DNA from 4 places in the Streptomyces sp. NPDC012935 genome. Region 3 is predicted to be linked to each of the others. Evidence: riboswitches for the same ligand, from Rfam matches in the RefSeq annotation. Region 3 holds a riboswitch; each other region holds the start of a gene.
The links. A riboswitch is a leader RNA that binds a small molecule or an ion and turns the genes downstream of it on or off. The one in region 3 is predicted to bind cyclic di-AMP.

Region 1 (3,665 bases), on a different contig from region 3:
CAGGATCCGCCGCAGCGGCACGGAGTCCTCGGGGTTGGCCAGCACGCGCAGGTAGGCCAGGACGTCCCGGACCTCCTTGCGCTCGTAGAACCGGACCCCGCCGACGACCTTGTAGGGCAGGCCGACACGGATGAAGACCTCTTCGAAGACACGGGACTGTGCGTTCGTCCGGTAGAAGACGGCGACGTCACCGGCCTTCGCATCGCCCGCGTCCGTCAGTCGGTCTATTTCGTCGGCGACGAACTGCGCCTCGTCGTGCTCGGTGTCCGCGACATAGCCGGTGATGCGCGCGCCCGCGCCCGCGTTGGTCCACAGGTTCTTGGGGCGCCGCGACTCATTGCGCTCGATGACCGCGTTGGCGGCGGTCAGGATCGTCTGGCTGGAGCGGTAGTTCTGCTCCAGCAGGATCGTCGTCGCGTCCGGGTAGTCCTCCTCGAACTGGAGGATGTTGCGGATGGTGGCGCCCCGGAAGGCGTAGATCGACTGGTCTGCGTCACCCACCACACACAGCTCGGCGGGCGGGATGTCGGCCTCGCTCGGCGGCACGTCGACGGGGTGCTCACCGGTACCGACGAGCTCGCGCACCAACGCGTACTGCGCGTGGTTGGTGTCCTGGTACTCGTCCACCAGCACATGACGGAAGCGGCGGCGGTAGTGCTCGGCGACGTCCGGGAAGGCGCGCAGCAGGTTGACCGTCGTCATGATCAGGTCGTCGAAGTCGAGGGCGTTGGCCTCCCGCAACCGCGACTGGTACAGCGCATACGCCTGAGCGAGGGTCTTCTCGAAGCCGTCCGTCGCCTGGGCGGCGAAGTCCTCCTCGTCGATCAGCTCGTTCTTGAGGTTGCTGATCTTGGCGCTGAAGGACTTGGGCGGGAACCGCTTGGGATCGAGGTCCAGATCACGACACACCAGCGCCATCAGACGCTTGCTGTCGGCGGCGTCGTAGATCGAGAAGGACGAGGTGAACCCGAGCTTCTTGCTCTCCCTCCGCAGGATGCGCACGCACGCGCTGTGGAAGGTCATCACCCACATCGCGTTCGCGCGCGGGCCGACGAGCTGCTCGACGCGCTCCTTCATCTCGCCCGCGGCCTTGTTGGTGAAGGTGATCGCGAGAATCTGCCCCGGATGCACATTCCGCTCGGCCAGCAGGTGCGCGATGCGATGGGTGAGCACCCGCGTCTTGCCGGACCCGGCACCGGCCACGATGAGCAGCGGGCTGCCGGAGTGGACGACGGCGGCACGCTGGTTCTCGTTCAGCCCCTCCAGCAGCGCGGCCGCGTCCAGGGCCGGGCGGGGGGCGCCGTCGCGGTAGTACTCGTCCCGGTCCGGCGGCACGTCGAACTTCCCGCCGAACAGATCGTCCGGAACCGGCTCCGGAGCGTGTTCGTCCTCGGGCGGCGGCGGGGGTTCGTCCGCATGGGCCCGCGGGGCCTGGAGGTCCGCCAGGAAGCTGTCGTCAAAGAGGCTGCTCATCGCTCTCCGAGTCTAGGGCGCCCCACTGACAGCCCGCCGCCGCCCTGAGAACATCACCTGTTTCAGCACTCACCGATCTTCAAACCCCGCACACCCGAGCACCCCCCTCACCCTCCAGAACCATCCCATTACGATCCGCAACCCCTCGAACCAAACCGAACCAATTCCGCCGATACACACCCCATCCCCCTGAATCCCGCAACCTGCCACCAACAGCCCCACATCCACCCCGATCCACGGCACACATCGCCAAGGTCACGAAAATGTATCGGGCATATCGAACATCAACCTTCACAGGGGCCACACGAGTTGGCTACCGTGCCGGACAGGCCGTACGACCCCCACCGGCGAACGTCGCCGGGCCGCACGGCCTCCGCCGAGTCCGGAGCGCCGCCGTGCACCCGGAGCCGGGGACCCACCGAACTTGGGGTGAATCGGCCCGACTCCCGCCCGGGGAACGGCCGTAGGGCAACCCTTCCGAAACACCCGCCCGAACCCGACAGCTAACTCGGTAGGCGGAGCATGGAAGGAGTCGCCTCCCTTGGCGTCGCACCGCAAGTCGCGTCCCTCTGGTACGCGCGTAGCAGGCATACGGACCCCCGCCTTCGCCACGGCGGCCCTCACGTCCGTCGCCCTGCTGTCCCAGACGGCCAACGCGAGCCCCTCGACGGACGACAAGCCGAGCCTCGAAGAGGTCGAGAAGAAGGTCGACGACCTCTACCGCCAGGCGGAGTCCGCGACCGAGAAGTACAACGCGGCCAAAGAGAAGACCGCGAAGCAGCGCAAGCACGTCGACACTCTCCTCGACGACGTCGCCCGGCGCACCCAGAAGCTCAACGACGCACGTGAGGAACTCGGCCGCAACGCAGCCGCCCAGTACCGCACGGGAGCCTCGGCCCCCGACACGGCGACCTTCCTCCTGGCGGACACCCCACAGGACTACTTCGACCAGTCCCAGCTGATGGACCGCATGACGGGCCGTCAGAAGGAGTCGGTCGACGACTACTTCACCCAGCAGTCCGCGACGATGAAGAAGCGTCAGGAGGCCACTCAGAGCCTCGAAACGCTCACCGAGTCGCAGAACGACCTCCAGACGGCCAAGTCGACCGTCCAGAAGAAGCTCGCCGACGCACGCGAACTGCTCTCGCAACTGACGGCGGAGGAGAAGGCCCGCCTCGCCGCGATCGAGAAGCGCAAGCAGGAGGAGGCCGCCCGCAAGGCAGCGGAACTGGCCCGCCAGCAAGAGGCGGCCGAGCGCCGACGTCAGGAGGCGGCCCAGCAACAGGAGAGCGAGGACTCCTCGTCCGACTCGTCCTCCTCCGACTCGTCCTCCTCCGACTCGTCCGCGTCGGACCCCTCGTACGCCACCAAGGCCGAGAAGGCGCTGGCCTTCGCCCGCTCCCAGGTGGGCAAGCCGTACGTCTGGGGCGCCACCGGCCCTGACTCCTACGACTGCTCCGGCCTCACCCAGGCCGCCTGGAAGGCCGCAGGCGTCGACATCCCCCGCGTCACCTACGACCAGGTCAACGCAGGCACCACGGTCGCCGTCTCCAGCGCCAAGCCCGGCGACCTGGTCTTCTTCTACGACGACATCACGCACGTAGGCCTCTACATCGGCAACGGCATGATGATCCACGCCCCGAAGCCCGGCACGTACGTCCGCGAGGAGTCGATCTACTACGACGGAGAGTCGTCGATCCACAGCGTGGTCCGCCCGGCCTGACGAGCACACACGCGCGCGTGGCGCCCTTTCTCCGCCACGCGCGCGTAGTGGTGCGAAACGCACCCGCAGTCGCGTACGGCGGCAAGGGGACGTGCCGGGGGGTGCCCGCCCGCAGCGGCGGGCGTCAAGAGACAGCACCTCTTGAGAGACAGCAACCGCCCGACCGAGGACGGACCCCCCGGCACGGCCCCGACCCGCCCCACAGCCGCAGGCGCTACCGGCACTCCCACTCACCCGAGCGGGCCGCCGCAGGCATCCCGGCGCTCAACCGCCACGCGCATTTCACCCTGCACACGCGCGTGCCCCCACCCACCCCACACCCCCCACTCCCTAGCATCGACCCCATGCCCGCCCCCACGACCACCGCCACATCCCCTCTCCACACCTGGTGGTCGCGACGTCCCCCCACAGCCGGCGCCGCCGTCATGGCAACCGGCATCCTGTCGGTCGCGCTCCACCAGACCGGCTA
Region 2 (3,665 bases), on a different contig from region 3:
TCGGCGATGGCCCGCACATGACCGTTGTACGTGGCGATCTTGCCGCGCAGATGTCTCAGCACGGGCACGCCACGGGTGTCGAACCCGGTCGTCACCAGGACGGTGCCGACCTCGGAGGTGAGCCGGGCGATCGCCCGCTCGAAGCGCTCGGCGACCTCGTCGGGATCGGTGCCGGGCCGGATGATGTCGTTGCCGCCCGCGCAGAACGAGACCAGGTCCGGGGCCAGTTCGACGGCCTTCGGGAGCTGGTCCTCGACGATCTGGTCGAGCAGTTTGCCGCGCACGGCGAGGTTCGTGTAGTTGAAGTCGCCCTCGGGTCGTCGGTCCGCGAGCAGGACCGCGAAGCGGTCGGCCCAGCCGACGAACGCCCCGTCGGGGCCGGGGTCGCCGACGCCCTCGGTGAAGCTGTCCCCCACCGCAACGTACGACCCGATCACTGATCTGCTGTCACTCTTCGAATCGTCTGCCACGTCGGCCCATGATTCACCTTCGAATGTGACCTACGCGACCGTAGGACGGGGTTGACGAGCGGTGATATAAGCCACTCCTAAAGGGTTCACCAAACGTGGAATAACCCTCTGATCGGGGGTGTTGTGGGCGCAACCGTCACACAGCCGTGTGCGCGCACACCGAAGGCCGGACCCGGGGATCGGGGTCCGGCCTTCGGCAGCGTGTCAGGCAGTGGGTTCGTGTCAGGCGTCAGCCGATGGAGACGCCCTTGGAGCGGAGGTACGCGACCGGGTCCAGGTCCGAGCCGTAGTCCGGGGTGGTACGGATCTCGAAGTGGAGGTGCGGGCCGGTGACGTTGCCGGTCGCGCCGGAGAGCCCGATCTGCTGGCCCGCCGTCACGGACTGGCCGCTGGAGACGGACAGCGAGGACAGGTGGGCGTACTGGGCGTAGTGGCCGTCGGCGAGCTGGATGACGACCTGGTTGCCGTACGCGCCGCCCCAGCCCGCCGAGACGACGGTGCCCGCACCGACCGCCTTCAGGGGGGTGCCGGTGGGGGCGGAGAAGTCGACACCGGTGTGGTAGCCGCTGGACCACATGCTGCCCGCCACCTTGTAGGCGGTGCCGAGGGTGGCGCCGTCGAGGGGGGCGGAGAAGCCGCTGGAAGCACTGGTGTTCCCGGCGCTCTGGGCGGTCGTGGTGGTCTTCGACGCGGCGGACTTGCTCGCGGAGGACTTCGAGGCGGAGGACTTCGAGGCGGTGGTGTCCGAGGACGACTTCGAAGGCGCGGAGGAGGACGAGGGCGCGGACGACGACTTGGGGGCGCTCGTCTCGGCCTTCTGGCCGCCGATGGTGAGCTTCAGACCCGGGTGGATCAGCGCCGGGTCCGCGCCGACGGCCTCGCGGTTGTCGGCGTAGAGCTTCTTCCAGCCGCCGCTGACGTTCTGGTCGTCGGCGATCTTCGCAAGGTAGTCGCCGACCTTGACCGAATAGGTCCGCGCGTCCGCCTTCTTGTCGGAGGCCTTCTTCTCGGCCTTCTTCTCGGCGGCCGGAGCAGACTGAACGGCCTTTTCCGAAACGGACTGAGAGGGAGCGGCGTGGGCGCCGGTGGCCCCGATGAGCGGGAGAGCGAGAGCGGCGCCACCGGTTCCGGCGACGGCGATGGAGCGGGTGAAGCGCAGGGACTTCGGGCGGCGATGCTTACCCTTCGCGGGCATGGCGAATTCCTCTCCGGCGCCTGCGAGGTGAGCTGTCGGGTGCGGGCTGGAGATGCCCGGTCGCGTCGGGACGCGACTTGACCCCAAGCCGTTCCGGAGACCGGAACAGGCGGTTGTACCTGTGGGTCCCCCGCTCCTGCCGGGTACGGGTGAGTTAGCGCGGGATCCGGTCGGCGGCAGGATTAGGCGTCCGTCCGGATTGGTGTGGAACGTAAGCGAGGAAGACGCACGGGAACAAGTGAGGGGTTCCGTCCGAATGCGTTCCTGTTGATCCCTCGTGGGAATTACCGGTCACACTCCGTGAATTATCAGGGCATCGCCGGACTCAAAACCCCTCGAAAAGCACGTGAATTACGTGAACATGACGAGCGACGCACCGTCACGAATATGACGCTCCTCACGTGACACTTCTCCAGCTCCCTTTGCTCCAGAGCGAGTTGGAATGAAGACGCCAATTCGGACAGAACACCTGGATACGACGCAGGCGGACAACCGTCGCATCAAGGTTCCCTCGCAGGCCGGGGCGTTGTCCGCGATGCACCAATACGGACCATCGGAGACTTTCGCCCGTTTCAAGGCATTCATACGCCGCTGTCGGGTCGAGAGCGCGCAGCCGCAGCGCCAGGGCGGGTTCGCCGTAGCGCTGCGCCTGGAGCCAGGTGGAGGTCGCCCCACTGCACGACGGAACTGATCTCCTTGCAGAGCGTCACCCACTCGATTGCGGAGTTCCGTCCGCTTTCGTCATGTTTGATGCCGAACCCACTCGGTCTGGGCTCTATACAACTCACTGTCCGCATTGACCATTTCCGGTTCGACCCAGATGCCGAACTGCATGCCGAGTGCGTGCACGTACTCGGCGAGGGGCTTGAGCCCGGACGGGAAGCGGCCTGGGTTGGGCGTCCAGACGCCGATGGCCACGGCCCGCCGCGCGAGCAGGCTCTGCTGCTCCTCGGAGGGGTCGAACCCCGTCGCCCCCCCCAGGGGTTGAACAGCGATTGAACAGCACCGGCCGGTCCTGGTCCGCGTCCGGGATCACGTATGCGCGCTGGTACGCATGCCAGGCGCGGCTGGCCCCGCCGAAGCCGGCGTCGCTCCACAGGCCGGCGAAGACGGGCGCGGTGAAGGACTCCCCGCCGCGAGACGCAGGAGGCCCGAATCGTCGTATCCGGCACTGCCGGTGATCTGCACGCGCGCGTCGGGAAGTTGTGCCACGGCGATACGCCAGGACCCCGACCAGCCGAGAGCGCAGCCGTAGACCTCGCCGCGCTCCTCGGTGGCGTCCGTGTCGAGCGCGATCCAGGGCAGGTGCCGAGGCCCGGCGTGTCCAAGGCGGCTGCCGATGACTTCTCGCCGCAGGTGAGTGGGCCGGCGCAAGCCGGGACTCGGCGCCCCATCGGCCGTGCGGCTGCGACAACCGCCACCCCTCCCGGTCGCGCAGCGTCCAGGCGGCCGAGTCGGCGCGCAGCAGCTCCACGACCGGTCCGTGGTCGCCCAGCGCTCCACGACGTCTGTGCGCATCCGGTAGTGCAGGGTGCGGTTCAGCCCGCCGTCACGGAAGCGCAACCGCAGCTCGTCACCCTCGGCCTCGTACCGTCGAAACCCCGCTCGGTGCCACGCCGCCCGTCGGTGCGCACGGAGAGGGCGGGCCGCACGAAGCGGAGGCCGCCCTCGACCGGGCACTCCTCGCGGCCGTCGAGCGGGGACTCGAAGGGCCAGTACTCCGGCAGTGGGCGTACGGCGAGGGCCTCGGCGTCGGCGAGGTCGAGGCGCGGCCCCGGTGGAGGTGCAGGAGCTCCTCGGCGTCCGTCAGATGGACGGCGTAGCTGCTGGTCGGCCCGGAGAGGACCCACGTACGGCCGTTGTCGGAGATCTCCAGCATCAAGCCCTCGCCGATCCGAATCAGACCCGAAACAGATCCGAACAGGTGTCACCAAGTACCAACATCATCAAGAGGCGCGCGGCCCGGAGGCAACGCCTGTGGACAACTCATTGGCCCAGGA
Region 3 (3,665 bases):
GTCTCCCGGATCTCCGACTCGCCGTGGACCCAGGGGAGTTGAGGTGGCGCGGAGGTCTCATCATGCGGGGCCTGCGCACACTTCCGGTGGATTTCACACCAGTTGGGTGAGTTCGTCCACCTCGTCAAACGTGACACGCGCTCAACTCTGTGATCTTCACGTGATCTACGCGGCATTAACTTGTGACAAGTGATCGAATGCCTATACGTTCACGGATCAACGACGGCGCCAGGTTTCGCGCGCCGCGGTCACTGCTGCCTCGTGAAAGGTCCCCGCATGCTCTCCGGGAACGGTCGTCACCGTCGCCCCCGCCAGGCTCCGGCTCTCCTCGTCGCGGCCGGAGTGACCGGGTCCGCCATTGCCATCCCGCTGCTCGGCGCCACGGGCGCCAGCGCTGCCGACGGCACCGTGTGGGACAAGGTGGCCGAGTGCGAGAGCGGCGGCTCGTGGAGCACGGACGAGGGCAACGGGCACTACGGCGGACTGCAGCTGACCCAGGACGACTGGGAGCAGTACGGCGGCCTCGACTACGCCCCGCGTCCCGACCTGGCGAGCCGCTCCCAGCAGATCGCCGTGGCGCAGGCCATCCTCGCCGACCAGGGGACCAAGCCCTGGGGCACCTGCGCGGTGCTCAACGGGCTCACCCCGAAGAACGGCTTGGTCGACCTCGACACCGGAGTGGAGGACGACTCACCCTCCGAGGTGTCCGGATCCTCTGGATTGCTTGATTCGTCCGGCTCGTCGAGTTCGTCCAATTCGTCTAACTCGTCGGGTTCCTCGAACTCGTCGGACCCGACCGACGGCCCGTCGGGTTCATCGGGCTCGTCGAGTGAATCTCCCAGCGGTTCGTCCGAATCGCCCCGGGATTCATCCTCTTCTCCCTCTTCCTCCCCCTCTTCGTCATCCAAGGCGGACAGCTCGGCGAAGCCTGACGCGTCACCCGACGCCAAGGACTCCAAGTCGCCCGACAGCTCCCCCGTGGAGACCCCGGACGGGGATAATCAGGACAACTGGGTGCAAGAGGTGGGCGCCTGGAGCCTCGTCGACACCGGCGCGCTCTCCGGGGAGGCGGCAGGCTCCGGGCGGCACCGCGGGCCGAGTGCCGACGAGAGTGAGACAGCCGACCCGGCGCCCGAGTCCTCCGGTCGCCACGCCTCGTACAAGGTCCGCGCCGGCGACACTCTGGCCTCCATCGCCGACTCCCTTGACCTCGACGGCGGGTGGCGGGCGCTGTACGACGCGAACAAGGGCGCCATCGGTGGCGACGCGAACGACATCGTCCCCGGTCAGACCCTGGACGTCCCCGTCGAATAAGGGCCGAACAGGGCGAAAAACAGTGGGAGTTCGCGCCACCTTTCGCACCCTAATGTCCGTTTTGGATGCGGTGAGAGATAGATCTCAGAAGCCCTGATCGTCTTTGTAATTCCGGGAATCGGGTGTCTACGGTCGTGATCGCTCGTCACCACGAGCCCCGGCTGCCGCAACGCCGAATCCTGCCAGTGGCCGCCCGGGAACAGTCGTCGCGTCAAGCGCCGTAGGCAGGAGCGGGGGACCCAAGGTAAGCGCCGGGTCCGGCAGTTGAGGCCCTTCGGGGCCGCACGGCCGGAGTCGGCTTGGGGTGAAGCCGCGCAACGCGAGCCGAAAGGCGGACGAGCGCGGCCGGGCAACTCATCTGGCCCGAACCCGACAGCTCACCTCGCAGGCGTCGGTGAGGGGATCCAACCATGCTGTTTTCCAGCAAGGGCAAGCACCGTCGTCCGTCCAAGGCCGCCCGCGCCATAGCCGCCGTCGGCGTCACCGGCGCCGCCGCCGTCGCCGCCCCGCTGATGGCGGCCGGCAGCGCCTCCGCCGCCACCGCCTCCGAGTGGGACGCCGTCGCCCAGTGCGAGGCCGGCGGCAACTGGTCCATCAACACCGGCAACGGCTACTACGGCGGTCTGCAGTTCTCCGCCTCCACCTGGGCCGCGTACGGCGGCACGGCGTACGCCGCCACCGCCGACAAGGCCACCAAGGCCCAGCAGATCGAGATCGCCGAGAAGGTTCTCGCGGGCCAGGGCAAGGGTGCCTGGCCGAACTGCGGCACCGGCCTGTCGAGCGCCGCGTACAACGGCTCCGGCGCCTCCTCGAGCGGTTCCTCGCAGAGCACCGAGAGCACCCCGCGCTCCACCGAGCAGCAGTCGGCCTCCCGCTCCGCCGAGCGTCCGGCCGCCAAGAAGTCGACCAAGACCGTCACCACCCCGACCGGCAAGAAGGTCAAGAAGGGCGACGGCGAGTACAAGGTCGCCAAGGGTGACACCCTCAGCTCGATCGCCGAGGCGGAGAAGGTCAAGGGCGGCTGGGAGAAGCTGTTCCAGCTGAACAAGGACATCGTCGAGGACGCCGACCTGATCTACCCGGGTCAGCAGCTGCACCTGAAGTAGTACGCGGCCAATAGCTGAACCACAGTGCCCTCACATCCGTGGAACTCATCATGAAGACCTCGTGAGGGTCACCCCCGTCCCCCACGGGCTCCCCGCTCCGGTGCGTGTTCCCCCGTACGCACCGGGGCGGGGCTTTTTCTTTCCCTGTAAGTCACCCACCCTTTGTTCCGGTAGGGAACAATGGGTACGGTTCGGTCCTGTCCACGGGACGGTCGGTCGGCTGCCGATGTCCCCGGGGCGGTTAGGCTCTAGTCGCAAGGCTCACAGCCCCGCACCACCAGCGACACAGTGCTTCACATCCCAAGAAGGAGATACTCGTGCCGTCCATCGACGTCGTCGTAGCCCGGGAAATCCTGGACTCCCGAGGCAATCCCACGGTCGAGGTCGAGGTCGGCCTCGACGACGGCAGCACCGGTCGTGCCGCCGTTCCGTCCGGCGCTTCCACGGGCGCCTTCGAGGCCATCGAGCTCCGCGACGGCGACTCGAACCGCTACCTCGGCAAGGGCGTCGAGAAGGCCGTCCTCGCCGTCATCGAGCAGATCGGCCCGGAGCTGGTCGGCTACGACGCCACCGAGCAGCGCCTGATCGACCAGGCGATGTTCGACCTGGACGCCACCGACAACAAGGGCTCCCTCGGCGCCAACGCCATCCTCGGCGTCTCGCTCGCCGTCGCCCACGCCGCCTCCGAGGCCAGCGACCTCCCGCTGTTCCGCTACCTGGGCGGCCCCAACGCGCACCTGCTGCCGGTGCCGATGATGAACATCCTGAACGGCGGCTCGCACGCCGACTCCAACGTGGACATCCAGGAGTTCATGATCGCTCCGATCGGCGCGGAGTCCTTCTCCGAGGCCCTGCGCTGGGGCGCCGAGGTCTACCACACGCTGAAGAAGGTCCTGAAGAGCAAGGGCCTGGCCACCGGCCTCGGCGACGAGGGCGGCTTCGCCCCGAACCTCGGCTCCAACCGCGAGGCCCTCGACCTCATCCTCGAGGCCATCAAGGAGGCCGGCTACACCCCCGGCGAGCAGATCGCCCTCGCGCTCGACGTCGCCGCGTCCGAGTTCTACAAGGACGGCGTCTACACCTTCGAGGGCAAGGAGCGCTCCGCCGCCGAGATGACCGAGTACTACGCGGAGCTCGTCGACGCGTACCCGCTCGTCTCCATCGAGGACCCGCTGTTCGAGGACGACTGGGACGGCTGGAAGACCATCACCGACAAGCTCGGTGACAAGGTCCAGCTCGTCGGCG
Region 4 (3,665 bases), on a different contig from region 3:
GGCTTCAACTCCTCCAGATCGCGGCCCTCGCACCCGAACCGCTCAAGGCGACCGTCACGGCCTGCTCCGCGGACGATCGCTATGACAACGACGTGCACTACATAGGAGGTTCCGTCCTCGCCGTCGACATGCACGCCTGGGCTTCGACGATGCTCGCGTTCGCCGCCCGCCCGCCGGACCCGCAGTATGCCGGGGACGGCTGGCGGGAGATGTGGCTCAAGCGGCTGGAGGCCGTCGAACCGTTCCTGCACACGTGGCTCGGCCACCGGACGCGCGACGACTACTGGCGCCACGGCAGCGTCTGCGAGGACTACGGCGCGATCGACGCCGCCGTCCTGGCGGTGGGCGGCCGGCACGACCCGTACCGCGACACCGTCCTGCGTCTCGTCGAGCACCTGCCGGCGGACCGGGCGCGCGGCCTGATGGGCCCCTGGTCGCACCAGTACCCCGACTGCGGCTGCCGCCGGGCCCCGCGATCGGCTTGGCTGAAGGACGAGGACAGCGGCGTCATGTCCGGGCCCCTGCTGCGCTCGTACGCCAGTGACTCGCACCGCCCGGCCACGGTGTTGGAACTTCCGGTACGCGCGCGTACGTTGGACGAATCGGCGGACGGGGCAGCGGTCACCTTCGAGGAACCGGAGCAGGCGAAACCGCTCGGCGTGAACTCCCTCATCACGCCGGACGAGCCCCGCCCCGAGCGCCTTGTCATGCGGGACGTGGCCAAGGGCGAGTGGCGCCTGGAGGTCGACCCCCGGTACGGCGGCACGCGCGTCTGCCCGGACGGCCTGGAGTTCACCGAGGACGCGCTGGAGACGTACACGATCAACGAGTGGGGCCCCTGTCGGCCCGCACCCGCTCGGACCGGTCGATCCGCCTGCACCGCCCGGAGCCGGGGTGGGACGCAAGCGTGCGGACGCTCGGAGATCAGCTACGACCGGCATGACTTCATCGCCTCCAACGAGGTGATCTGCCTGGAGGGCGAAGAGGTACTTTTCCACCGGACATGGGAGAAACGGACTCCACGGACAGCCGGTTAAAGGTGAGTTGGATTCATTGCCCGATTTGCCGCTCTTGTGGACGCCAGTGAATTGGGTCACTTACACCCATTCATGGAACCAACTCGGCGCACCCGCGTCTCCCCTTGCTTCCAAAGCAAGTTGAGGCTTGGCAACCGCAAAGGATCAAGCACCCCATTCGCACCAGACCATGGTCAAACAGCACGACAGTGACCACGGCACTTGTTCCGGGCATGTGCTCTCGCATACGTTCCCGCTCAGTCGGGCGGACGCCTAATCCTGCCGCCGCCCGAGTCACCCACCCACGCAACTCACTCACGCACGGCAGGAGCGGGGGACCCAGGTAAGTCGCCGGACCGGACGCCTTGATGGCGCACCGAACCGGCTCGGGGTGAAGTCGCGCCGCCGCACGGCGGCGCGGCCGGGCATCTCCCGCCCGAACCCGACAGCTCACCTCGCAGGCGCCGGAGAGGAACAGCGCCATGCCCCGAGGTAAGCACCGCCGCCCCCGCACCAACCCGCTCACCCGGCACGTCATCGCAGCCGGCACCGGTACCGCCGCCCTCGCCATCCCGCTCCTGAGCGCGACCACCGCGAGCGCCGCACAGCCGGCCCAGTCCCCCACCGTCGCGCAGGCCGCTCCCCAGGCCGCCGTGAAGGCCAAGACCGTCGCGTACACCACGAAGAAGGGCGACACGCTCTACGGCATCGCCGACCGGTACGACGCGCAGGGCGGCTGGAAGCAGCTCTACAAGGACAACCGCAAGGCGATCGGCGACGACCCCCGCCTGATCCACCCCGGCCTCGACCTGGAGGTCCGGGCGACGAAGAAGGCGAGCTCGCCGGGCAAGTCGGCCGACAAGGCGTCCGCGCCCGCCAAGAAGTCCAACGTCGCCAAGGCCACCCAGTCGTCCGTGAAGACGTACCCGAACAACCTCGACGGCTGGATTCGCAACGCGCTGGACATCATGGCGCAAAACGGAATTCCGGGTTCGTACGAGGGCATTCAGCGCAACATCATGCGCGAGTCGTCCGGCAACCCCCAGGCCATCAACAACTGGGACTCCAACGCCGCCGCGGGCACCCCCTCCAAGGGCCTCCTGCAGGTCATCGACCCGACCTTCGCGTCGTACCACGTGCCGGGCACGGTGTACGACCCCTTCGACCCGGTCGCGAACATCACGGCCGCGTGCAACTACGCGGCCGCGCGTTACGGCTCGATCGACAACGTGAACGGCCCCTACTAGGCCCGGGCACGGGGGCCTGGCCGCCGACGACGTGCCCTACTGGGCGAAGTCGGCCAGGCTCCCCGCGAACAGCCTCTCGAGGACGACGGCGATGCCGTCGTCCTCGTTCGAGAGGGTGATCTCGTCGGCGACCGCCTTGAGTTCGGGATGCGCGTTGGCCATCGCCACCCCGCGGGCGGCCCAGTCGAACATGGGGATGTCGTTGGGCATGTCCCCGAAGGCGATCGTCTCGCGCGCGCCGAGGCCGAGATGCTCGGCGGCGAGCGCGAGACCGGTCGCCTTCGTGATGCCGCATGGCTGGAGTTCGACGGTCCCGGGCCCCGACATGGTGACCGTCGCGAGGGAGCCGACCACCGACCTCGCCGTCGTCGCCAACTCGTCGTCGGACAGGGTGGGATGGCGCAGCAGCACCTTGCTGATCGGCTCGCACCACAGGTCGTCGCGGTGCCGGACGCGTACGGCGGGCAGGGTGGGGTGCGGCATCAGATACCCGGGCTCGATGAGCGTGAGCCCGTCCACGCCGTCCTGGTCGACAGCCGCGTACACCTGCCCCACCTCGGCCTCGATCTTGCCGAGCGCGGTCTCCGCCAACTCCCGGTCCAGGGTGATGGACCACAGCAGACAGTCCGCTCCGGCGTCGTACAACTGCGCGCCCTGTCCGCACACCGCGAGCCCCCGGCTGCCCAGGACATCGAGGAGCGGGCGCACTCTGGGCGCCGGCCGCCCCGTCACGACGAGGTGCTGCGCACCGGCCGCCGCCGCCTGCGCGAGCGCTTCGAGGGAACGGTCGGAGAGCGTGTCGTCGCCTCGGAGCAGCGTCCCGTCCAGGTCAGTGGCGATGAGTGAATATGCGATGGGTCGGGCCATGATCAGAGAATACGGACAGGAAGCCCCATCGACTCGACTCGAACCGGACGGCTGCTGTGTTCACATGCGTTGACACCTGTTCCGGTTCCAGTTCTGATTCCGGGCTGGCAACTTCCTTTTGCTTGTGGCGATTTCACCCCCACGGGGCGACGACAGGGCTCCTGGACGGCACCGACGCCCGTCTTGACGATGTGGCCCACCACGGCCACCTGCTGATTCACCGGCCCCCGCGACGCGAGATCCGTACTGCCCAAGACCCTCGCCTCACCCGTAACGTGTGGCCCGACCACATGGCACGGAGCGTATGAGAGTGAGGCAGCACCCCATGCCCCCCTTCGATCTCCCCGAGGGCGACCCCTTCGGCACGCACAACCTTCCGTACGGCGTCTTCTCCCTTCCCGGCTCGGACTCCGCGCGACGGGTCGGCGTCCGGCTCGGCGACCACGTCCTCGACGCGGGCAAGGCGGCCTACGCGCTCGGCTCGCCGTACGCCCCCCTGCTCGCCCAGGACTCACTGAACCCGCTGCTCGCCGCG

Region 1: it holds a riboswitch for cyclic di-AMP, as region 3 does, so the genes downstream of both, ACFY5C_RS35615 (NlpC/P60 family protein) here and ACFY5C_RS18065 (transglycosylase family protein) in region 3, are expected to answer to the same signal.
Region 2: it holds a riboswitch for cyclic di-AMP, as region 3 does, so the genes downstream of both, ACFY5C_RS02500 (LysM peptidoglycan-binding domain-containing M23 family metallopeptidase) here and ACFY5C_RS18065 (transglycosylase family protein) in region 3, are expected to answer to the same signal.
Region 4: it holds a riboswitch for cyclic di-AMP, as region 3 does, so the genes downstream of both, ACFY5C_RS29305 (transglycosylase SLT domain-containing protein) here and ACFY5C_RS18065 (transglycosylase family protein) in region 3, are expected to answer to the same signal.

What each region holds. Positions count from the first base shown of each region.
Region 1 is NZ_JBIBBC010000021.1:89,194-92,858, reverse strand. Features, by position in the region: gene pcrA (DNA helicase PcrA) at 1-1,473, opposite strand, end outside; cyclic di-AMP (ydaO/yuaA leader) riboswitch at 1,838-2,006, shown strand; gene ACFY5C_RS35615 (NlpC/P60 family protein) at 2,015-3,196, shown strand; gene ACFY5C_RS35610 (tellurite resistance/C4-dicarboxylate transporter family protein) at 3,541-3,665, shown strand, end outside.
Region 2 is NZ_JBIBBC010000001.1:568,362-572,026, forward strand. Features, by position in the region: gene ACFY5C_RS02495 (SGNH/GDSL hydrolase family protein) at 1-437, opposite strand, end outside; gene ACFY5C_RS02500 (LysM peptidoglycan-binding domain-containing M23 family metallopeptidase) at 700-1,665, opposite strand; cyclic di-AMP (ydaO/yuaA leader) riboswitch at 1,670-1,827, opposite strand; partial or broken gene ACFY5C_RS02505 (glycoside hydrolase family 36 N-terminal domain-containing protein) at 2,138-3,544, opposite strand.
Region 3 is NZ_JBIBBC010000006.1:361,664-365,328, forward strand. Features, by position in the region: gene ACFY5C_RS18055 (cytochrome P450) at 1-110, shown strand, start outside; gene ACFY5C_RS18060 (transglycosylase family protein) at 277-1,314, shown strand; cyclic di-AMP (ydaO/yuaA leader) riboswitch at 1,521-1,720, shown strand; gene ACFY5C_RS18065 (transglycosylase family protein) at 1,725-2,420, shown strand; gene eno (phosphopyruvate hydratase) at 2,738-3,665, shown strand, end outside.
Region 4 is NZ_JBIBBC010000014.1:101,194-104,858, forward strand. Features, by position in the region: partial or broken gene ACFY5C_RS29300 (CocE/NonD family hydrolase) at 1-1,037, shown strand, start outside; cyclic di-AMP (ydaO/yuaA leader) riboswitch at 1,319-1,493, shown strand; gene ACFY5C_RS29305 (transglycosylase SLT domain-containing protein) at 1,499-2,263, shown strand; gene ACFY5C_RS29310 (HAD family hydrolase) at 2,300-3,130, opposite strand; gene fahA (fumarylacetoacetase) at 3,456-3,665, shown strand, end outside.